Regions from separate parts of the Fodinicola feengrottensis genome, predicted to be linked through region 1. Evidence: riboswitches for the same ligand, from Rfam matches in the RefSeq annotation. Region 1 holds a riboswitch; each other region holds the start of a gene.
The links. Region 1 has a riboswitch for cyclic di-AMP ahead of ABD301_RS18730 (hypothetical protein). Riboswitches for the same ligand answer to the same signal wherever they lie in the genome.
Positions count from the first base shown of each region.

Region 1 (10,015 bases):
CGGCGAGACCTCCACCAACGTGGCGAACTACTTCACCGCGGGTTTGAAGGGCCGCTGGATGGAGGACCGTCGCAAGGACGACCACCGGCTCACTGAGGAGTCGATCATGGTCGACGCGCTCGACCCGGACGGCGAGATCGGGCAGGCCGAGGTTTCCGCGCTGGTGGGGCTAAACGCCGACCTGCGGCGCGAATATGTCTCGGACTGCCAAAGCGGGGTCAACCGCTGGAACAAGATTCTGGACAGCGCCGGGCTTTCGCACCGACTCAAGCTCCCGCACCAGGCCTTCAACCGCAAGGTCGGCGCCTTCTCCGGCATCGAGGCGACCCCGGACGGCGAGAAGATTTCCACCGACGAATGGGCACTGCGCAAGGGCAGTTGGCTGCCGACCGAGGTGGACAAGACGCACGTACGATCCCTGATGCGGCCGGTGCACGAGCGCGGCAAGATCGCCGCCTGGATCGCGCCACCCCGCAACGGCATCAACGGCCAGCCATTCGACTACGAGTACGTGCGTTTTCCCTAACGAGCAGGGGTTGGCTTGACCGGCCGGAACAGGTCGACGATGTCGTCCAGCACGATGACCAGGCCGCCCACCACCAGGCCGGCGACCGCGGCGACCGCGGCGGCACCCAGGTCAAGACTGCCGGTCGAGAGTGCCCCAGCGGCACCCAGCAACGCCACGCAGATCAGGAAAACGTTGCGTACGACATGAAGCGGCCCGAGCGGCGTGGTGGATTTCCCGAAGCAGCGGCACGGGGTGCGCTCGCCTTTTCGCACGCTGATCACGATGCCGACCGCGAAGGCGGCCAACAGGGCTGCCCCCAGGCCGAAACCAGCCATCGCCGAGGCCGCGAGCGGGATCGCGACCAGCACCACGGTCAGGACTTCGGCGATCACCACCGCCAGGGCGACCGGTCGCGACCAAGCCCTGGGCAACACCCGCATCTGCCGGACAGACGCGACAAAATCCCCGAATGCCGATGTTCCGACCAGCTTGGTCGCCGCCGAGGCAACGAAAACCACGCCGATCAGCAGCCGGCATGCCAATGCCACGTACAGCATCCAGTCTCTCCCCGGTCGTGTCCTACGTCCCACCTTGGCACGCCGGAGCATGCGCGGCTGGAATTGCCCCCATGCGGTCGCTGTCACAGCCTCGGCGCGAAGCGTGATTTCAGGCTCTGACCAGGCACGATAGGCATGCCGGTTTTCCGGGGTACGCACTGAATGGTAACGACACGGTTGTGATTATGCTGACCCCGCGAAGGATCCGTCGGGGGTCCGGTTAGAGTCCTTAGCGTTCGTTCGGTTTACCTGCGCTTCACCAGGAAGGCAGCCGGACGACCGCCGAATCCCTCTTCGGAGGGAGCCGGGGACCCAGGTCCTTGGGGTGAATCGGCAGTGCGTTCGCGCGCTGCGGTAGGGCGTCTCCTGGCCCGAACCCGTCAGCTAACCCGGTAGGCAGCCGAAGGAGAGGAGCACCGCGTGGTGCTGTTCCATGCTCTTGGTCATGCCCCGAACACGTCCGTCGGCCAGCGTCGCTGGCCGCCGTGCGACCGACCCCGGATCCGGATGGTGACGTGCGGGTAGTGGGTTAACGCCGTGCCTGACACCACTCCACCACCCAGCACCTGCCTGCAGGGCTCGACAATGGCGTCGTACTTCTGGGACGACGGCTCCGGCCTTTCCGGCGACACCGGCAACCCCGCCGGCGGGCAGGGCATGCACAAGGGCATCTTCGCGAGCCCGAGCTGGCCGCTGGGCACCCAGGGATACGTGCTCTACAACGGGCGTCGTGCCGACTTCATGATCGGTGACCGCGGCCCCGGTTTCCCGTCCGACCACGGCATCATGCTGGACATTGACGGCGAGACGTACGCGCAGCTCACCGGCGGCCACTGGAACACCGAGACGCACCTGGTCGACGGCTTCGGGCCGGGCCACATCCAGGTCACGTACGTGATCACCGAGTGGGGCACCGGCACCGGCGTGAAGGGCCTGCCGGAGCCGTTCTCCACCGGCGCCTGGAGAGTGCACGACTCCCGGCCGAACCTGCCAGCGCCCACCGTGGTGCCACCGGTCACTGGCCCAGCCAAGAGCCAGTCGCTGGTCGAGCACACGGTCGTCGCGGACGCCAACACCAGCGCCGTGGTCGGCGTCGCCTCGCATCATGCGCTGGTCGCCGACCCGGTGGTCGCGCCGGCGAGCGTGGTCTCGGCGATGGTCGGCATCGGCGCGGCGGCCATGTTCGTCCGCATCCGGCGGCCCGGCGGCATCGCCGCGCCGGCCGGCAAGCATCGACACACCACCGGCCGGCATCGCCGCGGCGCGATGACGATCGGCTTCCGGCCCGCTTTCGCGATGTAAACCCCTCGCGAGGGTGACGTTGTAGGTCCGAAATGGGGGCAATTTCGCCCTGAAACGTCGGGCCTAGTACATGTCGGCGGGCGGTGGGCAGCCGGCCGGTTCGCCGCCGTCGGCCAGCGCCGCCGGTGCGTCCGCCAGCGAGAACCGGTTGCGCAGCCGCTGGTAGAAGTCGGATGGGCGCAGGCGTACCAACCGGGCCGGGTGCTCGGCGGGATGGACGGTCACCCAGTCGCCCGGGTCCAGCACGCCGCGCAGCTGCCCGTCGACGCTCACCGCGACCTGGCCGGAGCGGTCCAGCACGCGTACCGAAGCGGCTTCGCCGGCCGCCAGCACGACACTGCGGTTGAAGATCATGTGCGGCGCCACCGGGGTAAACACCAGACCCTTCAGCCTCGGCGACAGCACCGGCCCGCCGGCCGAGAGGTTGTACGCCGTGGAGCCGGTCGGGCTCGCCACGATCAGCGCGTCCGCCGAGTACGACGCGAAAACCGACTCGCCGAGGTAGACCGCGAGGCTCGCCTGCCGGTCCCTCGCGAGCTTCTCGAAGACCACGTCGTTCAGCGCGGTCACGTCCAGTTCCATGCCCGCGGCCTGGTCCTGGCTGACGTTGTCCTGGCTGACCATCCGGCGCGGCGGCGGAGGCAGCAGTGGACCCCGCCCGTACTGCAGCAACGCCTGAATCCCGTCCGGGATCTCCAGCGGCCGCGACGCTCGCATGGTGAGCATCATGCGCTCATCCATGCGCGCGCTCCCGGAGAAGAACGCCTCCAGCGCCGACTCGATCTCGGCGGGTTCGACCTCGGTCAGGAACCCGACCCGCCCGACGTTCACGCCGAGCACCGGCACGTCGTCGGACGCCGCCACCCGTACGCCACGCAGGAACGTCCCGTCGCCGCCGATGGTCACGATCAGCGACGGATGCCCTGCCGCCTCGACCTCGTCCTTCGCGTTGCGGCGCGGCCGATGGCCGTTGTCCAGGCGCCACACGTCGATCTCGATGACCTCGATGGCGTTCTTCTTCGCCCACGCATGCACCAGGTGGGCGGCATCCACCGCCGCCTCGCGGCCCTCGTGCACCACCAGGCCGATGCGCCGGTCTCCCATGGTTCTCGCTTTCTCTGCGCGTGCGTACGGTCCCACCAGTCTTGCCGATGACCGGCGCTGGTGGGTGAAGTGGTTCCCGCTCGCCGCGACTTCGGTAGCGGCCGGCGCGTCGGACCCGCGGCGGCGGTGTCGGCGCGCGATCGTGGTAGCGATCCGGAATAGCCGCGCTGGTCGGCCGGGTTGTGGTCGGTGGGGTCCCAACTGGGAGGGGAACGGCGTGCCTGGGTTCGCGAGTCCGGTCGATGTCGCCACTTACGGGGAATACCGCGTGCCGCCTGGTGGCGCCCGGCCGTTGTATCGCTTCACCGGCCGCATCACCGCCGACGGCTCCAGCGGCTTCGCCGCCGAGCCGGGCCGCTATCACCTCTACGCCGGCTGGTTTTGTCCCTGGGCGCAGCGCACCACCATCGAGTTGGCCCTGCTCGGCCTGCGGGACGTGGTCAGCGTGTCCTATGTGGACGATGAGCGGGACGCCCGGGGATGGGCCTTCCGGGAAAAGCACGGCCCCGATCCAGTCAACGGATTCACCCTGCTCCGGCAGGCGTACGAGGCGACCGAACCCGGTTTCGACGGGCACGTCTCAGTGCCGGCGCTGTGGGACCGGCGCACGAATCGCCTTGTCAGCAACAATTTCGCCACGATCGGCGTCGACTTCGCCACCCAGTTCGGGCAGTGGTCGAATGGCGTCGAAACCTATCCGGAGTCGCTTCGCGAACAAATCGAGGAATTAGATCGCTGGCTCGGGCCAGCGGTGAACAAGAACGTTGGCGCGGCGCTCACAGACCCGGCCGCTCGTACGATTTTGCTTGACGCGTACGCGGAACTCGACGCGCGCTTGGCGAAATCGCGCTACCTGCTGGGATCCCAGCTCACCGAAGCGGACATCCGGCTGTGGGTGACGCTGGTTCGGTACGACGCCGGCGCGAACGCAGCTCGTACGATCAACCCGGGACTGCCGGAATATCCGCATCTTTGGGCGTACGCGCGCGAGCTCTACCAACTGCCGGCTTTCCAACAGACGACAAGATTTGACTCCTTCACCGACCCGGAAGCGACCGTGCCGGACTGGGATCTGGTGGTCGAGCGCTCGTACGCGGTTATTGGGCGTTGACAGAGGCATATGCCACAAGTAGCTTAATGCTCCATTGAACACGTTCTTATCTGCGAAGCCATTCACGTAAGTGAACATTACTGGGCTCAAGGAGGAACGAATGTCGGTGAAGCAACGCGCAGTGGTCGCGTGCATGATGGCTTTTGGTCTGGTTCTGGTGGTCGCGCCAGCCGCCGCCGCGGCGGCGGTCGCACCTGCCTGGACGACCTATTCGCCGTCGTACACGGTCCAGCAGCAGGGCTGTGGCACGGTCAGCGGCCTGACCTTCCACCTCAGCTGCACGTCGACCAGCGGATACGATCGCGCCGAGCGGCGGTATGTCGACTATTCCAGCGGCCAACGCCGGTTCCAGGGCTCCTTCCGGATCACCAGCATGGGTGGTTCGCGGATCAGCCTGAAACAGACCTTCCACGACGATGTTGGGCCGTTCTTTCTGCTGGCGGTGGAAAACGGCGGCCGACTCTACTCCGTGGAGGGTGGTGCCACGGTCGCTTCTGGCGCCACCGTGGGAACCACAGTCGCGGTGCAGACGATTCACACGGTGGGCAGCAAACTTCAGGTTTACATCAACGGATCGTTGAAGTTCACCGAGTCGGCGCCCGATGGTGGCAATTACTACGACAAGGTCGGTGCCTACCGCACTTCCAGCGGCAGTGGACCCATCACCGTGGTGTGGAGCAACCTGGCTTTTGCCTACCAGTAAAGACATGACTCGACTCTGGGCAGTCGCCCTCGTGCTGGTGGTGGCCGTGACGGCGGGCTGCGCCGACACGGCCACCACCGCACCGAAAGTGTCGCTCACCGCCACTTTGGTCCCGCCCGTCGACATCAAGCTGGCTTGGCGCGACCGTGGTCCGACCCCGGCCGGCCGCATTGTCGAGTTCGCGAACGCGGCGGCCGGCCCGTACACGATCCTGGGTTTCCTGCCACCCGGCCAAATGTCGTACGACCATCGGGACCTCATCCCGCAGACGGCGTTTTACTATCGCGTTGTGCCGTACTACGGGCCGACCACCGCGGCGATCACTCGTACGCTCCCGCCGGGTGACTACGACGACAAAACCCAAGCCCAGGACCACATCTGGGCCGAGCCACGGACCGTGCGGCAGCCAGCGGTGGCCCCTCGGTCGGTCCAGGGCGGCGGCGCGCCGACGGATCTGAAGGCCACCGTGATGAACGCGAACGGCATCAAGCTCACCTGGACGGACCGCGCCAGCGACGAGTCCGGCTATTTGGTGGAGGTGAAACCCGCTGGCAGCGCCGATTTTCGGGTCGTCCAGGTGCTCGAGGAGAACATCAACTCATGCGGGGTGGTGATCCTCCCGAACGAGAAGACCGCCACCTATCGCGTACGCGCCTTTGTCTACGGCCCTTCGTCCAACACGGCAAGCCAAATCACATTGGCCTAGGTCCTTTGCCGCTGTCGCTGAACCAGTTCGGCGACAGCGACCGGATGACTCAGGTAGGGCGAGTGGCTCGTGTCCCAGGTCTCGGAAATTGTGCAACGGGCCGCGAAACGGCTGCTAAGGGGCGCGGCCAATGCACGGTCGTCGCTTCCCACCACATAGAGCGACGGAGTGTCGTGCCAACTGACGCGGCTCGGGGTAGCCCCGAAAATGGACGGCGGCTCCGGGCGGAGCAGTTCGATCGCGCGCTGAGCGGTGGGTTCGTCGACGTCGCCGTAAAGGTTCTTCCTGGCATCGGCGACATCGAGCCGGAGCCGGCCGTTTTCGTCGGGCGTCGCGACAAGTCCCGCCGGCGGGGCGCCGGTTTCGCCGCGACCTGGGCGATGAGCTGGGCCGGCGATTCGCCGACATCGAGAAGCCAACCGGCCAGCAGGATCAGTTTTTGCGCACCGTTGACCGTTCCGGCGGTGACGCCACCAAAAGAATGTCCGAGCACCAGCGGCGGCCGGTTGGCGGCAGCGACGATGTCCTCGACCAGGCCAGTGCTGTCGTCCAGCGAAAGTTCGTAGAGGTCAGGCACCTCCACGCTCAGGTCTCGTGAGCGCAGCAGCCCGACAAGGGCATCGAAGTGAGCGGGTTGATGCCAAGCTCCATGCAGAATGATCACGTCGGTCATGCCCCCACGCTACCCGGCACCGGGCGATCACCCCATACAACAACGGTATGAAGGCGACCGCCCGGCACCGGCAGACGACGCTTGGATCTCGACCCTCATCCACCTGGAATGAGGAGACACGCCCTAGGTTCTGAAAATTCTGAGGGCGCTGCTGGTGGTGCCGGATGTGCCGGCGTCGAAGGCGACAAGGACACGGGTTTGCGCGGTGATTTTGGCCGGCGTGACCGGGAGGCGGACGGTTCGTACGCCCGCACCGGAAACAGCGATCGTCGTCGACGCGAGAGTCCCGTGCGTGGGGTCATAGACGAAAATGTGTGCGGTGCCCGCGCCGGTGGGGGCCAGCAGCGCCGTCACCGTGTCTTTTCGTAGGAAGGCGGTCTGGGCGGATCGCGAGCGAGCCGCGGCCGGGCCGCCGGCCAGGGGGACGCCGATGGTGGCCGACTGAAGGATCGACTGCGGTGAGTCCAGGCTGGAGGCAGCGGTGGCCGGGATCACCGGCGGGGTCGGGGTGATCGGGCGGCCCGGCGGTGCGGTGTAACCGTCCACTGTGGCCACTCCCCAGCGATATGGATCTCCTTGTACGCCACCGAAAGGTGACCACGCCAGCCGGGTCTGGCCAGTGAGGTCCTGGGTGTCGGAGTCATAGATGAGAATGTTCATCCCGAGGTGCGCCGGGTCCACCGCGGCCGGCAGGTCGGCCAGTGGGATCTTCACTTCCAGGGTGTAGCCGTTGTACGGGCTGGAAATCTTCGCGGCGACCTGCATTCCGGGCGCGGTGTCGGACCCTGGCCCCTGATGGTTGTCGGCGTCCCGCTCAAAGCAGGCCGGGCCACCGCTGGTGACCGGGAAGATGCCGCTCTTGAAAGTGGTGGACGTGTTTTCCGAGGTGCCGCGCGGATCCAGGGTGATTTCCACCGAGTCGGTCCGCCAGTGCCGCTTGCAGTCGGTGGGGTCCACTTGTTTTCCGAGCGTGTCGTCGGTGACGTGGACGAGGAAATACAGCGCGTCATTGGACCACGAAACCTGTGCGCTGCCGGAACAGTCGGCCGCGGACGTACAGGCGTCACCTTCCCAGCGGCGAGAAAGATCCAGTGTGGCGCCTGGATATTCACCCGGTTCGGCGCTCCCATCCACGGTGGGTGTGCTGCTCGCTTGCGGGATTGTCGTGGTGGGTACGAGCTCGAGCGCGGCGTGTGCGGTGTCGCTCGCACCGGACGACGACGTGGTGATCGGGTAGTCATAGTCGCCACCGACACCGCCCCGGTTGGCGGTGGGCAGGCTCGGATCGCTGTTCCGTACGGCAAAAGTGACCGTGCCAGTGGCGCCTGGCGCGAGGTTGCCGTACGGCTTGGACGGTACGTCCGCGGTGAATCCGGCCGGCAGTTGCGGGGTCACCGTGCCGGACTGCACGCTGGTGCTGTTGTTCGTCACCGAAATCGCCACCGGCCGGCTGCCGCCGCTGGCCAGGGTGAGCACTGGCTTGACGAAGCCGAGCAGTTGCGGAACGCCGGTTTTGGTGGCCCAGGCCTGGAAATCCGCGACCTGGGGGAGCAGTTGTTGGGTCGCCGTGACAGCCGCGGTGACCGCGACGGCTCGGGCGGTTGTTCCGCTCGTACGCCCCGAAGTCAGCGTGCCGCCAATGGTGGCCCGGGTGCTCACAGCCGCGGTTGCCGGCGGGGTAACGGTGAAAGTCGTCGCCCCGGTGGTGGTCGCGGTCCAACCGGCCGGCAAGGTGAGGCTCACTTTCGCGTGCGGTAGCGGAGAAAAGTGTGCGGTGACTGTGAAAGGCCTGCCGGGGGAGACCTGGAAGGTCGATGTGGTCAGGGAAAACTCGGTGCCCAGTGGCAATCCTCCGGGCGCCGGTTGGGTAGCTCCCTGCAGCATCGCGCTTGTCGCGGTGCTGTGCGGGTCGTACGGCACCCGTGAGTCGATCTGGGTGAAGGTTTCGCAGCCCAGCTGGGTGGGATCGGTCGAAACGGTCGGTGGCTGGGTGCCAAAGCCCTGGGTCAGATACTGGCGGGAAGCGTCTCGCTGGATTTGCGCCCAGCTTTTCCGGTGCGCCGGAGACTGAGTGCCTGTCCAGACACCGAAAATCTGTGCGGTCGGATCCGTCGGGACGAAGGTCGCAGCGCAGCTGGGACCTGCTGGGCCGCTGCCAGCGCCGCCAGCGCTGAAGATCCGCGCCGTCCGCCACGTGTTGAGCCGCTCTTTGCTGAGCTGGCTGGAAAACGCCGTCGGGTCAGCGGCTGCGTAGAAGGCGTCGATGGCGAGATGGCCAGCCTCCTGATGGTTGCCGTGTTGCCCAGGGAACGGTGACGGGTTCATCGTGACGATTACTTTTGGCTGGATTTCCCGTACCAGCCGGACGATCTTCTCCAAGGTCTGCTGCTCGTTCCACACCGTCGCGCTCAGTGGCGCCGAAACGGTGTAGTAGAAGTCGACCTTGTCGAGGTTGTGCACGTCGGTGATGCCGGCCATCCCGACCGCCCTGCGTTCCTCTGCTTCCCGGATCAGGCCGAGCGCCGGACCTTCTTCGGGGCCGACCGCGTTCCCGCCACCTTCGCCGCGGGTGACGGTGATGACACCGGTCGTGACATGCTGATTTTCCTTCCATTGACCGAAAGTGGCCAGGTTGCCGGCCTCGTCGTCGGGGTGTGCCCCGATGAAGAGCACGTCGACGTGGCCGGGATGGTGGGGGCTGGCCGCCGCTGTTGTTGCCGCGGCGGGCAAGCCGAGGGTGAGGACAGCTGTGGTGAGGGCAGCCGTCAACAGGCTTTTGGGCACACGCATCCGAGACTCCTAGCGTCCGAAATGCTGCTATGTGGATGAAACTGCGGTGCCTATTCCTTGACAGCGCCGGAAAGCATGCCTTCGATGAATCGGCGCTGGAGTGCTATGTAGACGACGACTACCGGCAAGGCGACCAGGACGGCGGCCGCGGCCAGCAGCGAGAAGTCGGAGCTGTGCTGGCCTTGGAAGAAGACCAGGCCGAGTGGGACGGTCCGTAGGCTGTCCGAGGTGACCATCACCAGGGCCAGCAGGAACTCGTTCCAGGTCCACATGAAAGTGATGACGACCATGGTGGTGATGGCTGGTCGACCGGCCGGCACCAGCACTCGCCACAGTGTTGTCCAGCTGTTGGCACCGTCGATGCGAGCGGCCTCCACCAGCGAACCGTGCGAACCGCGGAAAAACGCCCGCATCCAGAAGGTCCCGAAGGCGATCGACTGCGCGGTCTGCGGCAGGATCAGCGCCCAGTACGTGTCGGTGAGCCCGAAGCCTCGAAGGTCGTAATAGAGCGGGATGACCAGTGCTTCCTCGGGAAGGGTGAGCCCGATCAGGAAGAGATAG
Region 1 covers NZ_BAAANY010000013.1:9,860-19,874, reverse strand. Annotated here, with positions in the region: gene boxB (benzoyl-CoA 2,3-epoxidase subunit BoxB) at 1-526, shown strand, start outside; gene ABD301_RS18735 (MauE/DoxX family redox-associated membrane protein) at 523-1,065, opposite strand; cyclic di-AMP (ydaO/yuaA leader) riboswitch at 1,336-1,479, shown strand; gene ABD301_RS18730 (hypothetical protein) at 1,603-2,367, shown strand; gene ABD301_RS18725 (NAD(+)/NADH kinase) at 2,431-3,471, opposite strand; gene ABD301_RS18720 (glutathione S-transferase C-terminal domain-containing protein) at 3,689-4,582, shown strand; gene ABD301_RS18715 (hypothetical protein) at 4,683-5,285, shown strand; gene ABD301_RS18710 (fibronectin type III domain-containing protein) at 5,290-5,991, shown strand; gene ABD301_RS42470 (alpha/beta fold hydrolase) at 6,041-6,664, opposite strand; gene ABD301_RS18700 (sugar-binding protein) at 6,788-9,454, opposite strand; gene ABD301_RS18695 (carbohydrate ABC transporter permease) at 9,505-10,015, opposite strand, start outside.

Region 2 (10,015 bases), on a different contig from region 1:
CCCAGATCAGGTCGGCGCCGCCGGCCAGGTGGTAGTCGGACATGCCACCTTCGCCGGTGTCGTGCGCGAAACCACCCTTCGCCGCGCCCGTGCTGAGCGCCACAATCGCATTCGCCGACAGCGAGCCGAAACTCATCGCAGACACGTTCAGCAACGACATGTCGTACGGCTGCTTGCAGTCCGGCCCACCGATGTGGATCCGCGGCGGCTCCTCAGGCGCCGGCTCGGTGCCGGCCTGGCTGTGCTCGCGGATCGGGCCCTTGGCGTGGTGCGGCGACATCGAGTGCGCGAAGAACTCGTAGCCATCGGCGTAGACGTCACGCTCCGTACCGAACGGCGACTCGCCTTCGATGCCCTTCGAGCGCTGGTAAACGATGCTGCGGACATCTCGGTCGTACGGCCGGCCGTCGAAGTTGCGCTCGATGAAGTACTGCTGGATCTCCGGGCGCAACCCCTCGAACAGATAGCGCAGGTGGCCCAGCACCGGATAGTTGCGCAGCACCGACCGGTCGCTCTGCGACAGGTCATAGCAGCCCAACAGGCCGACCGCGAGCAGCGGCACGGCCAGCACCAGCCACCACCACGAAGTCGCCGCGGCCAACACGGCGAACAGGACCCCAGCTGCGGTGACCGCCAGCACGACAGCGGTTCGAATGCCTGCGCGAAACACGACGAGACAGTAACCCTGTCTGTCACCAGTCGCCGTACTCACCGGTGTTACAAGTCTATGAAGGCAGCCTTAATGCCCGTCCGTATCAGGACTCGCTGTCTAAGAAGTTGCTGTGTTTTGCCGGGCTCAGCGGACCTTGTCGGCTGTGGAAAACTCGTCGTCGTCGCTCTCCAGGGCGGCCTGCAGCCGGGCCTTCTCGGCCCGCCGACGGCTGAGCACCCGCTCCAGCCCCACCGCGAAACTGGCCCGCTGCCGGCGCAGCAACACGTACGCCAGCGGCATCGAGACCACGATCGCGACCAGCACCAACGCCCACCGGCGGAAGCCGATAAGGTAGAGCACGCCGAGGCTCGCGGCGAACACCAGGATCCGTCCGACGGTGTATCTCAGCACCGCTGACATGGTTGCGCCGCCTCCCTTATGTGTCCCTTAAATGCCCCGGGCGCATCCCGATCAGGCAGAAGTGGACTCAGCCGTTGTGGTATGCGGATGATGCCCAACGTACTACCGTGCTACTCGGCAGTTACATGGCAGGCGGACTCTCGGGGATGGGTGGGTTGAGTCACCAAGTGACAGGGAAGCAGACGTCGCCGGTCGATCGCGGCTGGGCGAGGCGAATTACCCAGGGGATGTCGGTCAGCCTCCTCGCGGGCTGCGCCACCGTTCTGGTCACCGCGTCGGGCGCCGCGGCCGCGCAACTCCCGGCCAGCGCGATGACCAGCACCACACTCGCCGCGTACGGTGCCGCCAAGACCGCGCCGCCACCGGGCGTACCGAACCCCGGCACGGAGGTGCCGCCGGCGCCGGTGCTGCCCGGCGGTACGACCCTGACGCCGCCGAGCGGGCTGCCCGCCCCGCCGCCGTCGCCGCCGGTCAGCCCGGTGGTGAACACCGTGCAGGTGCAGCAGTCCGCGGTGGAGGGGCTCTCTGAGCAGCTCACCCAGCTCAAGACCGACCTCCCTGCCAAGCAGGCGCTGGTCACCGCCGCCGACCAGGAATGGGCGGCCGCGTCCGAGGCGTACCGGCTGGCCCTGCAGGGCGGCAACGCCAGCGGCCAGTCGTATCTGAACCTTCTCGGCACCGCCCCGGACGCGCTGACGCCGCAGAGCGCACCCGCGCCCACCGACCTGAACGCCGCCGCGCAGGCGGTCGTCCAGACCGCCCAGAACTATTCGCAGGCGTACGCGACGGTCGCCCAGATGCAGACCCAGCAGGCCACGCTGCAGGAGCAGTTCACCACCCAGAGCGCATCGCTGCAGGCGATGCAGTCTCAGTACGCCGGCCAGCTGGCCGCCGCGAACGCCAGCTCAGACGCCTTCAACCTGGCCCTGGGCGGCCAGTATCTGTCTCCGCTTGGCCCCGGCGGCGCCGCCGCCCCGCAGGCGATGAAGGCGCTCTCGTACGCGATCGCGCAGATGAACGCCCACAAGATGTACGAGTGGGGTGCCGAAGGCCCGGACCGCTTCGACTGCTCCGGGCTGGTGATGGCCGCGTACGACTACGCCGGCATCCACCTCCCGCGCACCGCACGCCCGCAGTTCCGCGCCACCCGGCCGGTTCAGGTGAACGCCTTGCTGCCCGGTGACCTGGTCTTCTTCGCCACCGACAAGAGTGACTGGAACACCATCCACCACGTCGGCATCTACGTCGGCGGCGGCAAGATGATCAACGCCCCGCACGACGGCGTGCCAGTCCAGATCAACGCCATCTGGTGGTCCGAGTTCTTCGGCGCCACCCGCGTCGTCGGCGCCGTCCCGCCCGGCCAGGGCGGCACGTTGCCTGCCCTCCCACCGACCAGCGGAGGCGGTGGCGGTGGCGGTGGCGGGAACAACGGTGGCGGCACCACCACCCCGCCGACCAAGCCGGCCCCGCCGCCCCCCACCAAGCCTTCCGGCGGCGGCACCCCATCCAGCCCCTCAAGTCCGACTGGACCACCGTCGGGATCCCTCCCGCCGGCGACCCCCAGCGCGCCTCCACCGAGCACGCCGGCTGAGTCTTCGGCCCCGCCGCCGGCATCGCCTGCCGCTGGTGGCGGGTCACCTTCCCCATCCGCCTAACGTTTTCCGTCGCCGCGAGGGTGACGTTGTGGGAGTGAAATGCACCATTTCACTACCCAAAACGTCACCCTCGCGGCGTTTTTCGTCCCAATAATCAAGAAAACTCAGTGGGACGGGCGGGGGTCGGCGCGGTCTTCCCATTTGGTGGACAGCACCACGGTGGTGCGCGTACGGGCAACGCCGCGGATCCTGTTGACGCGGCCAATTGTGTGTTCCAGGGCAGCCACATCGGGCACCCGTACTTTCAGCATGAACGATTCCTCGCCGGCCAGGAACCAGCACGCCTCGATTTCCGGGAGATGCTGGAGGGCTTCGCCGATGTCGTCCTGTTCGCTGCCCTCGGACTGCAGGATCCCGATCAGGGCGGTCACTCCCAGACCGAGCGCGTCCGGGGCCACCGCGGCCCGGTAGCCGGCGATAACGCCGGTCGCTTCGAGCTTGGCCACCCGGTCGTGGACGGCCGGGGCGGACAGGCCCACCTGCCGACCGATCTCGGCGTACGTCTCGCGACCGCGCATCCGCAGCACAGCCAGTATTCGGCGATCGGTGTCATCCATTTTATGCGTCCCTCGAATCTGCCCGACCATCCTCGCGCAGGAGCGTAATGGCAGGTCGTCGGCCCGAAGCCGGCGGTTCCGGGGGCAGTTGCCTCGATCGATACCGAACCGAGCATTTGTCCGATTGGTAGATGGTTATCCCATAATTGGCCCGGTGACACTCGTCGTCACGGTCAGGGACCTTGTCAAAGTGCCAGTGAAAGCGCCTCAACGATGCTCTAATGACCGCCGGGAGCGAGATTTTTCCGTACCAGAACAACAGTGGACGGCATCAACGAGGGAGGTGCGGGTCGGTGGAGGTCGAGGGAAAACTGCTCACCCCTGGTGAGGTAGCCGCCATGTTTCGGGTGGATCCGAAAACCGTGACCCGGTGGGCGGCCGCGGGCCGAATCAGCAGCATTCGTACGCCCGGCGGCCATCGCCGCTTCCGTGAGTCGGAAGTGCGCGCCTTGCTGGCCGGCGAAGGTGGCCTGATCGACGACGACGCCGACTCGTAGGAACGGCGTTTTCACCCGCCCGCGGAACCAGATCGCGCCGCGGCGAGTCCAAGGGCTTGAAGTCTCCGACTGGCGGGGACGGTGGGCGGTGCGGCGAATGCGGGCTGATGACATCCCAGGACGTTCGTACGGCGTGCGCGAGCTCGCCGGGACAGTCGCGATGGCGGCGGTGGTCGGCATCGCGCTGGCCGGCTGCGCGGGTGGATCGTCGCCCGGCGGGGGCAGCGCGACGACACCGGCTCCGATGAGACCCACGGTGTCGCCATCACTACCCGCTGGGTTGCCGGCCGTCACGTACGCCCGTACGGGCGGCATCGCCGGTTTCCAGGACGAGCTGCGGATCACCCCGGACGGCCAGGTCATCGCGAGCACTCGCAAGGGTGCGGATCGGCACGGCACGCTGACCGCGAGCGAGCGGGCCGAACTCCTTGCGGCGATACCGAAAATCCCGCTCAGCGGGATGACTTCCACTCGTACGGCGGAAATCCCGGACGGTTTCCGATATGTCATCTCGGTAGGCGGGAGAAGCGTGCGTTTCGCGGACCCTTCAGTGCCGCCTCCAGTTAGCCAAGCGGTGTCCATTCTGAACCGCATTGTGTCGAGAGTCGCTGCGTGACTCGCCGGTGACTACACGCATTTCTTTTCACGCGTACCGCGCATAATGCCTGGCTGCCCGATCGGCAAATGAATTTTGCGCGGGTGTCGTAACACGATTTGCCCGTCCGGCGATGAAACGGCTAAGGCGATGTCGTAAGCTTCGCCCCTGTCGGTCGAGAGTCTGGATGCTCAGCCGAGCGTCGCGGCCGACGCCGCCGAATTGATGACTGGCGCGAAATGGCCAGAAGTCGAGCCGGGGACCCGAGTTCCTGGGGTGAATCCACGACCTGGTCGTGGTAGGGCGAATTTCTTCCCGCCCGAATCCGACAGCTAACTCGGCAGGCGGTATTGCGGAAGAAGGAGCTCGCGGGAAGTGACTCGCGCAAGCGCGCTATGGAAGCGCCTTCGTGTCTTCGTGGTGCCCACCGTTCTCACAGCGACTCTGGTCGCCGGAACCCTGGCCATGGCCAGCCCGGCGTCGGCGGATCCCAGCGTCAGTGACCTGACGCACCAGATCGACGCCCTCACGTCCAAACTGGACACTCTCAACGACCAGTACAACACCGCGAACGTGAACCTGGGCAAGATCAAGACCCAGCAGACGGCGGTGAACAAGCAGTTCGCCCAGGCCCAGACGCAGTATGCCGCGCTCCAGGACAAGACCGCGTCGTACGCGATCAGCGCCTACAAGGGTGGTGACGTGAGCATGATGAGCTCGATGATCACCAGCGGCTCGGCGGACACCTTCCTCGACCAGCTGACCACGCTGGACGCCCTCACCGGCAAGAACCGAGACCAGCTGGCCGCGCTCAAGGCGGCCAAGGCCGCGGTCGGCGCCCAGCAGGCCAAGCTGAACAGCCTGGCCACCGCCGCGCAGACCCTGGTGAGCACGCTCGGCACCAGCAAGAGCAGTTTCGACAGCCAGGCCAAGACGCTGCGCACGTTGCGGGCCAAGCTCGACCCGTCCGACTTCGGCATGGACGCGGCCGCACCCGACGCGCCGGTCGGCTCCTCGACCACGGTTCGGTACGCGTACGCGCAGCTCAACAAGCCGTATGTGTTCGCCGCCGACGGGCCTGACTCCTTCGACTGCTCCGGCCTCACCCTGGCCGCGTACCGGCAGGTCGGCATCTCGCTGCCGCACTCGGCGCACGAGCAGTACCAGATGTCACCGCACATCTCCCGCGGCGCGGTGGAAGCTGGCGACCTGGTCTTCTTCAACAACTTCGGGCACGTGGGCATCGCCATCAGCAACAGCAGGGTGATCCACGCGCCGACCGAGGGCGAAGACGTGAAGATCTCCCCCATCGACTCGATGGGATATGTCGGAGCCGCCCGGCCTGTCTGATCCATCCGCACACACTTCAGTGGCCCGGTTCCTGAAAAAGGAACCGGGTCATTGTTTTTACGCCAGTAACCAATAGTGACGACATCACTCGATTTTTGGTACGACGTAACGCTCGTCACCCCCGCGACGATGGGGGAATAAAGGTGATGTCGTAGGCTTCGCCTTTGTCGGTCGAGAATCTGGATGCTCAACCGAGCGTCATTGGCCGACGCCGCCGAATCGATGACCGGCGCCCCGCGCCGGAAAGCGAGCCGGGGACCCGAGTTTCTGGGGTGAATCCACGGTTTTCCCGTGGTAGGGCTAATTTCTTCCGGCCCGAATCCGTCAGCTAACTCGGCAGGCGGTGTGACGGAAGAAGGAGCTCGCGAGACGTGTTTCGCGCAAGCGCGCTACGAAAGCGCCTTCGTGCCATAGCAGTGCCCACCCTTCTGACGACGACTCTCCTCGCTGGCCCGTTGGCGTTGGCCAGCCCGGCCGCCGCCGATCCCAGTCCCAGCAACGTCAAGGCGCAGGTCACCGCGCTGCAGTCCAAACTGGACACTCTCAACGACCAGTACAACACCGCGAATTCCAACCTGGGCAAGGTAAAAGCCCAGCAGACCGCGGTGAACAAGCAGGTCAGCGCCACTCAGACGCAGCTCACCACGCTCGGTCAGAAGACCGCGTCGTACGCGATCAGCGCCTACAAGGGCGGCGACGTGAGCATGATGAGCTCGATGATCACCAGCGGCTCCGCGGACACCTTCCTGGACCAGCTGACCACCCTGGACGCGCTCACCGGCAAGACCCGCGACCAGCTCGCGGCGCTGCGGTCGGCGAAGGCGAAGCTGATCGCCCAGCAGGCCCAGGTGAACAGCCTGGCCACCGCCGCGCAGACCCTGGTGACCACGCTCAACACCAGCAAGAGCGGCTACACCACCCAGCTCGCCGCCCTCAAGAAGCTGCTCCCGCCAGGATCGCTGGACAGTAGCGGTGGCGGTGCGGATGGCCCGAGCCCGGACGCGCCCCAGGCCCCGGTCGGGTCGTCCACCACCGTGAAGTACGCGTATGCCCAGCTCGGAGCCCACTACGTGTTCGCCAAGTCCGGTCCGTACCAGGTCGGCTTCGACTGCTCCGGCCTGACGCTGGCGGCCTACCGGCAGGTCGGCATCTCGCTGCCGCACTCGGCCCACGAGCAGTATCAGGGCAACCCACACATCACCCGCTCCATGGTTCAGGCCGGCGACCTGGTCTTCTTCAACAACTTCGGGCATGTGGGCCTGGCGATCAGCAACAGCCAGGTGATCCATGCGCCGGAAGAGGGCGAGAACGTGAAGATCTCCAGCATTGACTCGATGGGCTTCGTCGGAGCCGCCCGACCGAACTAACTCAGACGCCCGCTTAGGCCCGGTTCCGTCCAGCGGAACCGGGCCTTTTATTATCCGCCGGGAGTGACCAGTCCGGTTTCGTACGCCAAGATGACCGCCTGGCTGCGGTCCCGCAGGTGCAGCTTGGCGAAAATCCGGCCGATGTGGGTCTTCACGGTCTGCTCGGCGACGATCAGCGTCGTCGCGATCTCGCCGTTCGTCTGGCCGGCGGCGATCAGCTTGAGCACCTCGATCTCGCGGGGCGTGAGCGTATGCACCGCGGCCGGGTTGCCCGGCGGTGGCCGGTCGTCCGGGCGGCGGCGGGCGAAATCAGCGATCAACCGGCCGGTCACAGAGGGCGCCAGCAGCCCGTCGCCGGCGTGTACGACTCGTACGCCGGCCACCAGGTCGGCGGCCGGCGCGTCCTTCAGCAGGAAACCGCTGGCACCGGCCCGCAGCGCTTCGTAGACGTACTCGTCGAGGTCGAAGGTGGTGAGGATGAGCACCCGGGTGCTCACCGGCTCGGGGGCGGCGAGAATCCGGCGAGTCGCCTCCAGACCGTCCATTTCCGGCATGCGTACGTCCATAAGGATCACGTCCGGGGGTGTGCCAGCGGCGGTGAGCCGCTGGACACCGCTCACCGCTTCCCGGCCGTCCACCGCGTCGCCGACCATCTCGATGTCCGGCTGCGCGGCCAGCAGGGCGCCGAAGCCCTGCCGGACCATCGCCTGGTCGTCGGCGATGAAAACGCTGATCATCCGACCGTCTCCGTCCCGCCGTACGGCATGGTCACCTCAACCACGAAACCGCCGCCCGGCGCCGGGTAGGCCAGCAGGGTGCCGCCGGCCAGCGTGACCCGCTCCCGCATGCCGACCAGGCCGTGTGGCTGCGCCGACGCGTCCGGCAGCCGGACGGTGAGAGCCGTGCCTGTACGCTCCGCGACCACCGCCGGACCGTTGCTGATCGTGACCACCACCGCGGTCGGCAGGTAGCCGAGCCGGACCGCGATCTCCGCGCCGGGAGCATGCCGGCCGGCGTTGGACAGGGCCTCCTGGACGATCCGGTACGCGGCGAGGTCCACCGCCGCCGGCAGGTCCACCGGCGGCCCGTCGACCTCGTGGGTGATCCGCGCGCCGGACGCGGCCATCGCGCTGACCAGATCCGGGATCTGCCCGACACCCGGCTGCGGCGCGAGGTCGGCCGGCGCGCCGTCCCGCAACACACCGAGCAGTTGCCGCATGTCGGTCAACGCGGCACGGGCGGCCGCGCCAATGTCGATGAACTCGGCCCGGGCCGTCTCCGGCAGATCCGTCAGCCGGTAGGGCGCGGTCTCGGCTCGTACGGCCACCATCGACATGTGGTGCGCCACCACGTCATGCAGCTCGCGGGCGATCCGGGCCCGCTCGGTGAGCAGGATCTGCCCTTCCTGCGCCTGCACAGTGGTCTGGCGCTGCTCGCTGAGCTGCTCGCCGGCCGTACGCCTAACATGCAACGCGCCGCCAATCACCAGGCCGGCAGTGACGATCATGGCCGCCAAGCTCACCTTGTCCCACAGATACACCTTGACGATGGCCGGGCCGATAGTCGGCACCACGACCACGAATGTGCCCAGCAGGCCTACCAGCCAGCCACACCGATAGGTGAGCAGGCCGATCCCGGCCGCCAGAGCAACGAGCTTCACGTCGATCCACAGTGGGTCATGCCAGGTCGAGTTGGTCAGGGCCAGCAGCGAACCAATCACTTGCAAACGCCAGGCCAGCAACGGAGCGCGGGTACCGAGCACCAGCGGCGCGACCAGCAGCACCCCGATGCCGAACGGCACAACCAACTCGTCTGTGCCACCAGAGATCAGGAGGTAGTCACCGCTGGCCAGCAGAACCAGCAGCGCGAAAACGACACAAACAGCGCCGAACAACAACCACAGCGCCCGCATTGACGGCAGTGGCGAACGATCGTCCTTACCCCACAGGAGCTGCGCGAACGCCTTCCCCAGCTGCCCGGTCGCCGTGCTGAGCCAGGCCGAAGGCGGGGCCTGGACTGTCTGAGTTGCCATGGTTTTCACCGTACGCGCAGGTGGTGGCCCTGTCGTCCGACCGCGGTGCGTCATACGACAGGGGTACGTGCGGCCGTACGGCTAAGGTGGGCCTGGAGTCGCCGAGAGGGGCAGCGGTGTCGGGTGTTGTTCTCGTACTGGCCGGGATAGTTGGCCAGCTGCCGCTGGTGATCGCGTTGCTGGTCGGCGTGGTGATGGCCATCCGGCGGCGGGCCCAGAATCCGCGGGCGGCCACGTTCGCGCTGATCGCCGCTGTCGTCGGCCTGCTCGCCGAGGCCCTCGTGATCATGGTGGTGGTGAGTAGTTCGCTGCTGCCGGAAATTGTCGCCAGTGCGCACGTGCCAGTGGCTTTGGTCGGCGTGGTCTATCGGGTGGTCGGGATTTTCGTGAGCCTGCTGGCGGCGATCCCGTGGATCCTCATCACCATCGCGTTGTTCGGTCGGTCGAAACCGGCCCAGGCCCTGCCTCCGGTCACTGGTTAGGAGCATTCGATGAACTATTCCAGTGGATGGATCGTGGCCCTGCTTTCCACTTTCGCCAACCAGACTCCGCAGCTCATCGCGCTGCTCGCCGGCATCGTGGTGGCGTTGGTCCAGTGGCGACAGGCCGGCCGCCGATCCGCGATCGCGCTGGGCGCCTTCGTACTCGCGCTGGCCGGGTTGGTGCTCAGCCTCGGGGTCGCCGGGCTGTCGCTCTATCTCCAGGTCGGCGCCGGGCTGAGCGCGGTGGCCACCGGGATGATCAACGCGGTGGCCAGCTTCGTGGTCTGCCTCTTCCCAGCCGCTGCCTGGCTGCTGATTTTCTTTACTTTGTTCGGAAAGCGCCGGCCAGCGGTCGCACCGAGCTGAGGCCAGCGCCGCGTTGGACACTGGCGTACGTTGCTGTCATGT
Region 2 covers NZ_BAAANY010000001.1:125,718-135,732, forward strand. Annotated here, with positions in the region: gene ABD301_RS00570 (FMN-binding glutamate synthase family protein) at 1-670, opposite strand, end outside; gene ABD301_RS00575 (DUF4229 domain-containing protein) at 797-1,072, opposite strand; gene ABD301_RS00580 (C40 family peptidase) at 1,240-2,727, shown strand; gene ABD301_RS00585 (Lrp/AsnC family transcriptional regulator) at 2,832-3,284, opposite strand; gene ABD301_RS00590 (BldC family transcriptional regulator) at 3,506-3,781, shown strand; gene ABD301_RS00595 (hypothetical protein) at 3,879-4,397, shown strand; cyclic di-AMP (ydaO/yuaA leader) riboswitch at 4,600-4,738, shown strand; gene ABD301_RS00600 (C40 family peptidase) at 4,752-5,726, shown strand; cyclic di-AMP (ydaO/yuaA leader) riboswitch at 5,929-6,083, shown strand; gene ABD301_RS00605 (C40 family peptidase) at 6,143-7,093, shown strand; gene ABD301_RS00610 (response regulator transcription factor) at 7,144-7,830, opposite strand; gene ABD301_RS00615 (sensor histidine kinase) at 7,827-9,125, opposite strand; gene ABD301_RS00620 (hypothetical protein) at 9,242-9,607, shown strand; gene ABD301_RS00625 (hypothetical protein) at 9,617-9,973, shown strand; gene ABD301_RS00630 (cytochrome P450) at 10,012-10,015, shown strand, end outside.
Region 2: it holds a riboswitch for cyclic di-AMP, as region 1 does, so the genes downstream of both, ABD301_RS00600 (C40 family peptidase) here and ABD301_RS18730 (hypothetical protein) in region 1, are expected to answer to the same signal.

Region 3 (10,015 bases), on a different contig from region 1:
AAAGGCGCCAGGTCGGGGCCTACCCAGCCGGTCCGGGCGGCCTCGCCAGCCAGCGTCGTCGAGCGGTAGAAACGGGTCAGCAACCGCTTGTCCAGCAGCGCTGAATGGTGTCGTACGAACGCGTCGAAGTCGGTTTCGGCGGTCTCCGTCACGTGGTGGCCGACCAGCTCCACCCAGGCCCGGCTGACCGTCACGTGGTATTTGCGCGGTGCCCCGGCATATCGCGCGGTCCGCTGGATCCCGTCGCTGACCAGGTCGATCGCCGCCGGTACGCCACAGCGGCGGACCGCCAGCCAGGTCAGGTGGACGTGTTCGCGATGGCCGAAACGCGGCGCGTCGGCCAGCACTTCGTTCATCAGATCGGGGAAAGTCGTCATTCGGGCACCTCCGTCAGCGCCTGCAATCCGGCGCGTAAGCCAGCGACAGCGTCTGTGGGCAGCCCCCCGAGGGCCTGCCGCTCCAGCTCGCCGAACGTCTGGCGGATGGTGGCCGCGGTGTCGCGGCCCAGTGCGGTGAGTGCGATCACGACGGCCCGCCGGTCGCCCGGCCGGTTGCCGCGGGTCAGCTGGCCACGCCGCTCCAGCCGGTCCAACACGCTGGTCAGCGTGGTTGGCCGCAGGCCCATAAGTGCGCCCAGCTCAGACACCGTACGGTCCCGCCCGTCGGCCAGGTTGGCCAGCGCGTTGACCTCCGACGCGGTCAGGTCCAGATCGACCAGCCGAATCGCCAACACCTGCAGGGTCATGTGCGTCGCCCGTTGTACGGCCAGCAGCGCCGACCACTCACTATCCACGATATCGGATTATACGAGATCGTACTATTGACCGCAACGACGCGATGCGGTCAGCGGATTTGCGGGACACTAGCGGGGCGTACCGAAGACCTGGGTCCAGTACGTGCCGTAGCTGCCGCCAGCGGCGAGGCCGACCCCGATCTCGGTCAGTTCACCGTCCAGGATGTTCGCTCGGTGGCCGGGGCTGTTCATCCAGCCGTCCACCACCTCGACGGGCGTGCGCTGCCCGGCGGCGATGTTCTCGGCGATCTTGCGGTAGCGGTAGCCGACCAGGTGCGCCCGGTCCCAGCACTGCGCGCCGTCCGGGTTCTGGTGGTCGAAGAAGTTCCGCATCACCATGTCCAGGCTGTGCATCTCCGCGGCCTCGGCGAGCTGCTTGTTGGCCGAGAGCGGCGGCAGGCCGTGCTTGGCCCGCTCGGCGTTGGTCAGGGCGATCACTTCGCCGTACGGGCCGCTGGTCCGGCTCGGCGGCGGACCGGCACCTGGCGCCGCCGGTGGAGGCGGCGGGAACGGAGCAGGTGGGAACGGCGCCGCGGCCGGGACCGGGGTGGGAGCGAGCGGTTGGGCGGCCCACTGGATCACTCGGGCCGGTGCTGGCTCGTCGATCACGTCGACGCCAAAGTCGCGGGCGAGGCCGGCCAGGCCGTCGGCGTACCCGTGGCCGATCGCGCGCAGCTTCCACTGGGAGTTGCGCCGATAGATCTCGGCGAGCTGGGCGGCGGTCTCGGTCCGCAGGGCGGTCAGCAGGATGCTGGCCAGTTGCCGGCCGTTCCGGTCGGCGGCGACCACGGACGGTCGGGGCAGCTGGCCGAAGGTGCGGCCGATCTCCTCCGGGCTGGCGACCAGGACGACCCGGTCAGCGCCGGAGCGCAGCCGGCCGGGGTCGATGGTGACTGTACGAGTGCGCAGCTGGACGCCTGGCGCGGTCGGCTGGTTGTAGAAGACGAAGTCGGCGTCGCCGCCCACTCGGCCGTCGCTGCCCAGCACGATCGCCGACACGTCGTACGGACCGGTCACCGCGATCGATACCGGCCCGCTGGGCAGCGGCATGTTCGCGCCGGCGACCAGCTCGGCCATCCGCACTCCTGCCGCCGGGACCAGATGCCTGTTTCAACTGCTCATAAGACCACTAGGTTCCCGGCACGTCACGACGCCACGTCATCGGGCGATGACGTGGCGTCGGAGCTTGCGAACTGCCTACCGGCCGACGCCGGCGATCGGCATGTCGCTGATGTTGGTGATCTTGACCGAGTCGCCGGGCTCCGGCGCGTGGATCACCTGGGTGTGGCTGATGGCGATCCCGACGTGCTCGAAGCCGTAGAAGAAGACCAGGTCACCGGTCCGGATGTCGGACTCCGAGACGTGCGTGAGAGCCGCGTACTGCAGGTGCGCCGAGTGCTCGAGGCTCTTGCCGATCTGCTGGTACGCCATTTCGGTCAGTCCGGAGCAGTCCCAGGTGTCCGGTCCGGCGGCACCGAAGACATACGGTTTGTCCAGCTGCGCGTACGCGAAGGCGACGTTCGCCGGCGACCCGGGCGGTGCGATGGCGTGGTAGCTGTTGTCGCCGAACGTCGGGCTCATCTTGGCCTGCAGCGCCAGCAGCGGCTGGAGCTGCGAGTTGAACGAGGCCTTGCTGGTCGTCAGCGTCTGGACCAGCGTGTTCGCCGACGTGACCAGGCCCTGCAGCTTGGTGTTCTGGGCCGCCTGAACGGCCTGCTCGGCCTTCAACGCCTTGAGCGGGGCTTCGGCCTTGCTGGTCAGCGCGTCCAACGTGGTCAGCTGGTCGAGGAACTGGTCAGCCGAACCGGTCGTCATCATCGAGCCGAGCATGCTCATGTCGCCGCCCTTGTACGCGTTCACCGCGTACGAACCGGCCTGTTTGCGCAGCTCAGCGACCTTGATGTTGGTGTCCGCCAGTTGCTTGGAGACGGTGGCCTGCTGGTTGCGGACCTGGCCGAGCTGCACGTTGGCGGTGTTGTACTGCTCGTTTGCCTTGTCGATCTGACCGGTGAGCGCGGTGATCTTGGCCTGCACGTCGCTCAGAGTCTGATCGGCCATGGCTGGGGAGGAGTCCAGGAAGCTGGTGCTGACCAGCGCCAAGACCATGAAGAGGGGGACGAAAAGGGCATGCTTGCGCCGAGGCGCCCAAGCGCGAGTCACTCTCGCGAGACTCCTTCTTCCACTGCTACCGCCTACCGAGTTAGCTGACGGATTCGGACGGGGAAGAAAAATCGCCCTACCACGGCAAGCCGCGGATTCACCCCAAGTGCTCGGGTCCCCGGTTCAGTTCCCAGTTGCCTGGTCACCGATTCGGCGGCGTCTGATGAGGGCGCCGGGTTGGCGCCGGAAAATCACCGGACCGAAGCGACCCTACAAGGAATCGCTACGGTTGTTCTATCGCGGGTCCGAATCGTGGCGTTACGGGTCACGCATCACAAATATTATTGGCTTCACCGCGAGGTTTCGCCCGTCTTGAGGAGTTAGCGGCCTGGATTTTGGTTAAAGCAGCCTTATCCATAGCAGGTTTTCGCAGGTGGTGCGGTGTTGTGGATTTCACAGCCCGAGAAAACTCAGCCGGCCAGTCTTGTCCGCAACCGGTCCACGGCCGGCGGCGGCGCCGGGTCCACCCCGATCTCCGCCATCCTGGCCACGTAGCTGCGGTAATGCCGGTGCGCCGCACTGGTCCGTCCGGTGGTCAGGAAGGCCTGCACCAGCCCCAGATGCGCGGCCTCGTCGAAGGCGTCCCGCTGCAACGCCTGCAGGTGGTAGCGGACCGCGAGGTGATGCTGGCCGCTGTCCGCGCTCAGTTTCGCCAGCGCGCGTACGACCTCGAGATAGTTGGCCTTCGCCGTTTCCCGTACTGGCGCGGTCCACTCCACACACTGGTCCGCGGGCAGAAAGTCGCCAACATAAAGTGATTCGGCGAAAGCCAATGCGTGAGCCGCATCACGGTCGCCGCAATAGTGGCGTTCCAGTGCGACGGTCGCATGAAAGACAAAGATCTCGGCGTCCACCGCCAGATTGCTGAGGGTGACCGCATATCGGTCGGCGGCAACGAAAAAGTCGGCCGGATGGACGCGGTCGGGGTCGAGCACGGTGCGTACGGCCGAAAGCGCCACAGACAGTCGGTTGGCCACCCGGCTGGAGGATTCGTCCGGCCACAACACGTCCATCAGCAGTTCGCGCGAGGTGGCCCGGTTTCGGCGGGACAGCAGGAACTTGAACAGTTCCTGGGATTTCTTCCACCGCCATACCGAAAGCGGCACCGTGCGCCCATCCCGGTAGACCTGGAAATCACCGAGAGTGCGGATGCGTACACATGATGACGGTAAAACTTCTGGCTGGACTAATTTGGTTATGGTCATGGTGAGCTGTCCCCGTTCCGGCTGCGCCGCCCGCACCGGAAACGACAAAAAGGGCGGCAAAAGCAGAGCTGACTTACTTATCCGGCCAGCATGGAATTGGGGCTGTATAGATTCGGCACAGAATCCGCACACGCGAGGGTGCGACTTACTCTTCGCGTACGAGGCAGAACTCAGTGCATGGTCAGATGCGGGAATCCCAGTCGATGTGGTGGTCGCGGAGCCAGTTCGCGTTGCTGGACCGCTGGTCGGGGCGCTCCTGGGTACGCCGCTGGCTCATCGCCGCGCTGGCCTGCACCAGCCGCTCCACCCGCTCCCGGCGGTGCCGCTCGTACGTGTCGAAGGCGGTCGCCGGGTCGGCGATGTCCCGCAGGCATTTGGCCAGCACGACCGCGTCCTCGATGGCCATCGAAGCGCCCTGGGCGGCCGCTGGGGAGGCCGCGTGGGCGGCGTCGCCGGCAATCGTCATCCGGCCGTTGTGCCAGGTGGGGACGGTCGGCACGTCGTAGTTGCCGGTGCCCACGATCGGTTCGGTGGTGGCCGCGACGACCGCGGCGGCCGGCGTGCGGTCCGCCTCGAAGACGGCGATCAGCTGGTCCCGCCACTGCGCGGTCGTCACCGCGGCGGCCTGCGCGCTGGTCAGCTCCGGTCCGGACACCCGGGCGAACCACCACAGCCCGCCGGCCGGCGCCCCGGTGATGCCGAAGAAACCCTTCTCGCCGCGGATCATCTGGTACGTGTCAGCTGGCACTTCGACCGGTGTTTTGTCGGTGAATCCATAGACAATGTGTTGGCCGGTGTAACGCGGCTCTGGCGCGGCCGGGTCGATGAGCTGCCGGGTGACCGAATGCACACCGTCCGCGCCGATGAGCACGTCGGCCCCAGCACTGCTGCCGTCGGCGAAGGTGGCTGTCACGCCGGCCGTGGTCGCGGTGCCGTCGACCAGCCGTTTGCCGCGCTGAACAGGCAGGTCGCGGGCGGCAAGCTCGTCCTGCAGCACCCGGTAAAGGGCGGCGCGTTTGAACGTACGGGGACCCAGATCCGGCCGTTCCGAGCCGGTGATCGGCGCTTGCCCGACCTGCTCGCCGGCCGCGTCGAAAACCTGCAGCCAGCGCGCTGGTACGCCGGCCGCCGCGACCGATCGGTCCAGATCGACAGCCTGTAAAGCGTCGATGCCGTTGGTTCCAACGGTCAGAAATGCGCCAATCTCATCGGCCGGCGTGGCGTACGCCTCGTAAACCGTGGCGCCGATTCCGGCTTTGTGCAAGGCGATCGCGGTGACCGCACCGGCGATGCCACCGCCGATAATCAGAGCCGTTGTCATTTGCACAGACTAGTGTGTGACGTGCCGGGGAGGAGTTGCGGAGAATTGGTGTTGTTCAACCGGAGTCGGGTGGCCGTCCTTTTGGCGGTGGTGCTGGTTTTGGGCGGGCTGACAGCGGGTGCCTCGGTGCAGGAGGACCCGGTCCGGCTGCCGATTCCCGGCGTGCCGACCCAGGCCGCCCAGGTGTCGACGCGGCCGAACCAGAGAGCTGTCGCGGCGCATTTGAAACCGGCCTCGTTCGTCTACGAGGACACCGGCAGCGCCGGCATCCAGCTGACCTTCGACGACGGTCCGAGCCCGCTCTGGACGCCGAAAGTCCTGCAGGTGCTGGCCAAATACCACGTACACGCGATCTTTTGCATGGTCGGCTTCCGGGTCCGCGAACATCCCGAGTTGGTACGAGCGGTCGCCGACGCTGGTCACACGCTGTGCAACCACACGGTCGAACACGACCCGAGCATTGGCACCTGGTCGGTGCCTGACATCCGCGCCGACCTCGTCGAGAACAACGAGTTGATCACGGCGGCCAGCGGTGGCGTGAAGCCGGTCTATTTCCGGTCTCCGCACGGCGACTTCACTCCGCGCATCGTCGAGGTGGCGCGGGAGGTCGGCCTCGCGTCGCTGGGGTGGAAGGTCACCGCCACCGACTGGGCCGACCCGCCGCCGCCGGCCTGGGACATCGCGGCCAACATCCACCACCACGTGCGCCCTGGCTCGATCATCCTGTTCCACGACGCCGGTTCGCCGGGCACTCACGCGCAGACCGTGGCCGCTCTCAAGCTGGTCCTCGACGATTTCCAGCGCCGCCACCTCAAGACCGCTTACCTCTAGTGTCCTGCGCCCGAGGTTCGCTACTTTCTCCGGCGCCCAGACGGCGACTGAGAGCACCGGAGAATCGCCCACATACGCACCAGTATGAGGGCGATCCTCCGGCGCAGTCAGATCACCGTCTGGATCACCGAATAAAGCAACGAACCTCAGACGCAGGACACTAGACCTCCAGCAATATCTTCAAAAGATCGTCGCCGGCCAGCCGCATCACATTGTGGCCGACCGGGAGGTCGTGGACTTTCCAAGTCGCGTCCTGGGAAAGCCGCTCGTACGTAGATGCGAACGGCGTTCCGGACCAGCCGGAAAGATAGACAAAATGCCGCCGGGTCGGCAGCTCGGCGCCGGTCAGCTGGATCGCCTGCAGGAAAGTCGCGAGCGGCTGGGAGGTGGCCCGCGGGTCCATTCCGGCCGGCGGTTCCACGTTTTGGCCGTCGCCGGTCGCGTTGGCCAGGAAGAGCCCTCGGTAGACGTCGCTGGTCAGGCTCCAGCAGGAGTCGCCGTCCTGGGGCAGATACGCGTCGCAGTACGTGACGGCCTCGACCCGCTCCGGCGCACGGTCGGCTACCCCGCTGACCACCATGCCGCCGTAGCTGTGCCCGCAGAGCACCGCGTCGGTGATTTGCTCCGTCTCCAGCAGGCTCAGCACATCCTGGATGTGGGTGTCCAGGTTCACCGCCGCCGACCGCAGGTGATGCCGGTCGCCGACCCCACTCAGCGTCACCGCATAAGCCTGATGGCCGTGCCATCGCAGGTGTTGGGCCAGCGGCTCGAAATACCAGCCGCCGTGCCAGCCGCCGGGTACGAGAACGTACGTCGCCATGCCAGTGCCTCCCCGATCCAGAGTCCCTCGCCGCAGGGACTGTAGACGTACCCACTGACAAAACCGCGACCGCGCTGGGTGCGACCAGCGTCACCGTTGCTGACGACGGCGTGACCAAATATGCTTATCTGGTCACCGCGTTCAGATGGAGGTGTGAGACGTGCCGGAGAACCGTGGCGTACGGGCCGAGCGAGTCCTCGACGCGGCCGCCGAGCTGATCGTTCGGTGGGGCTACGACAAGACCACGATCGAGGACATCGCGCGCGCGGCCGGCGTCGCGAAGGGCACCATCTACCTGCACTGGAAGACCCGTGAGGACCTCTTCATCGCGCTGCTGCGGCGAGAGCGGGTGGCCCTCATGACCGATGTCCAGCAGCGCGTCGCCGGAGACCCGGCGGGCGCGACGTTGCGTTCGGTGATCGAGAAGATCGCGGTCGCGTACGTCCGACGCCCGCTGCTCAAGGCGGTGTTGCTGCGCGACATGGAGGTGATCGGCAAGCTGTCCCGCCAGCGGGAACTGCAGCGGACGCCGAAACTGCAGCGCGGGCTGGCTCGCTATGTGGCCGATCTTCGGGACCTCAAGCTGGTGCGTACGGACCTCGACCTGCACGCGCAGCTGGCCGTCCTGAGCGCTGTCTTTCTCGGGTTTTTCGGCACCGCCGCGGTGATGCCGGCCGAGTACGCGCTCGGCGAGGAGCAGATGGCCGCGCTCAGCGCGGAAACGGTGGCCCGGATGTTGGACCGCGGCACCGCGTTGGACGACGGGGAACGAACGGCGGTCGCGGACATCACCGACCGGTTCCTGGCCGGTACGCTCGCCGAAGAGCGGGCGAAATACGAGCAGATGTCCGGTTTAGAGTAGGGGTGCTCTTCGTGAGCGAGGAACGTTTCGTCGTACCGCTGGACGATCCGGCCGCCGAGCTGGCGCTGGTGGGTGGGAAAGGGGCGTCGCTGGCCCGGCTGGCCGTCGCCGGTCTACCGGTGCCACCCGGATTCCACCTCAGCACCGCTGCCTATCGCGCTTTTGTCGCGTACAACAGCCTGCAGGACCAGATTTTGGCTGTGATCCAGGAGAATCAGCCGGATGCCGCCGCCGAGCGGATCGCCGCGCTTTTCGCCGCCGCGGAAATTCCGGCCGAGCTTGTCGAGGCGATTGTCAAGGCGTATGCGCTGCTGGGGGACATCGCGGTCGCGGTACGTTCGTCGGCCACCGCGGAAGACCTGCCGGAGCTGTCTTTCGCCGGCCAGCAGGACACTTATCTCAACATTCGCGGGGAAACCGCGGTGGTGGACGCGGTGAAGCGATGCTGGGCGTCCTTGTGGACCGCCCGTGCCATCGGCTATCGGGCCCGTCATCAGATCGGGTCCGAAGACGTGGCCTTGGCCGTTGTCGTACAGGAACTGGTGCCAGCGGACGCGGCCGGCGTGATGTTCACCGTCGACCCGGTGACCGGGGATTCCAGTCAAGTGCTGATAAATGCGGCTTGGGGGCTCGGCGAGGCGGTCGTCTCCGGGCTGGTCACTCCGGACACTGTCGCGGTGGACCGCGAGTCCGGCGCGGTTGTGCACCGCCGTACCAGCGAAAAAGCGGCGATGACCGTACGGACCGCCGACGGCACCCAGGAACAGCCGGTGCCGGTCGAGCTGCGTCGAGCCGAGGTGCTCACTGATCGACAGGCCTGCGAGCTGAGCGTTTTGGGCGTACGCATTGAAAAACTCTACGAGCGGCCGATGGACATCGAATGGGCTGTGCACCAGGGGCGGCCCTTCATCGTGCAGGCCCGGCCGATTACCGGCCTGCCAGCCAAAAGTCTGGCACTGGAGGCTTGGAACGACAGTCTGGACGGCGACTATCTCTGGACCAACGCGAATCTCGGTGAAGCGGTGCCGAGCGTCATGACGCCGGCCACCTGGTCGTTGATGCGGATTTTCATGAGTTGTGCGATGGCGACCACGGCGATCGACGGGATGCTTGGCTACGGCCAGATCGGCGGCCGGCTCTACATGAACCTCAGCATGTCGCTGTCGATCCCGGCCCGGTTCGGAGTCACCCCGAAGCGCATTCTGGGCATGATTGGTGATGTTTTCGGTCGTATCCCGGAAGGTGTTCAGCTGCCGATAGTCCCGCTGCCGCGAGTGTGGATGCTGCGCCGGCTGATCCCGACTTCGCTGGCGGTGGTCAAACGCGTACGGGCGAACAAGAAAATCCTGCCCGAGCTGCTGGCGGCCGCACCGACCAGATTCCAGGGCATCCGGGCCCGGATCGAAGCCGCCGCGACGCCGGCCGAGCTGGGCAAACTCTGGGACGCTCAGGTCCACGACTATTTCCTGCAGTCCAGCTATTTGCTCGAAGCGGCCACCAAACTGGAGTCCGGCCCGCTGACTTTCACTCGTACGCTGCGCAAACTCGTCGGTGAAGCCGACACGAACGCGCTGCTGACCGGCCTGAACGCGGGCAGCGGCGGGTTGGCCAGTCTTGGCCCGCTGCTCGGGTTGGCGCAGGTCGCGCGCGGTGAGATGGACGCGCAGACGTACGCACGAGACCACGGTCACCGGTGCCCGGACGAGTTCGAGGTCTCGGTGCCGCGACCGGCCGAGGACCCGCACTGGCTGGACCGCCAGCTCGCTGGTTTCGCTACCAATACTGTCAAACCCGAGGAGCTGCTGGCCCGTCAGCTGGCCGCTCGCACGGCCGCCTGGGAGCGGCTCGAACAGCGTTTCCCCAAGAAAGCGCCAAAAATCGCCAGACAGCTGGAGCACGGTGGAAATGTCGCGCGGGGCCGCGAACATGCCCGGTCAGAGGTGATTCGCGGGTTCTGGGCGATGCGGATCTTCCTGCTGCGTGCCGGCGAGTTGACCGGTCACGGCGACGACGTCTTTTTCCT
Region 3 covers NZ_BAAANY010000001.1:214,584-224,598, reverse strand. Annotated here, with positions in the region: gene ABD301_RS01085 (hypothetical protein) at 1-377, opposite strand, end outside; gene ABD301_RS01080 (MarR family winged helix-turn-helix transcriptional regulator) at 374-793, opposite strand; gene ABD301_RS01075 (CAP domain-containing protein) at 863-1,870, opposite strand; gene ABD301_RS01070 (C40 family peptidase) at 1,991-2,953, opposite strand; cyclic di-AMP (ydaO/yuaA leader) riboswitch at 2,968-3,119, opposite strand; gene ABD301_RS01065 (AfsR/SARP family transcriptional regulator) at 3,364-4,059, opposite strand; gene ABD301_RS01060 (FAD-dependent monooxygenase) at 4,340-5,479, opposite strand; gene ABD301_RS01055 (polysaccharide deacetylase family protein) at 5,528-6,310, shown strand; gene ABD301_RS01050 (alpha/beta fold hydrolase) at 6,471-7,130, opposite strand; gene ABD301_RS01045 (TetR/AcrR family transcriptional regulator) at 7,291-7,992, shown strand; gene ABD301_RS01040 (PEP/pyruvate-binding domain-containing protein) at 8,004-10,015, shown strand, end outside.
Region 3: it holds a riboswitch for cyclic di-AMP, as region 1 does, so the genes downstream of both, ABD301_RS01070 (C40 family peptidase) here and ABD301_RS18730 (hypothetical protein) in region 1, are expected to answer to the same signal.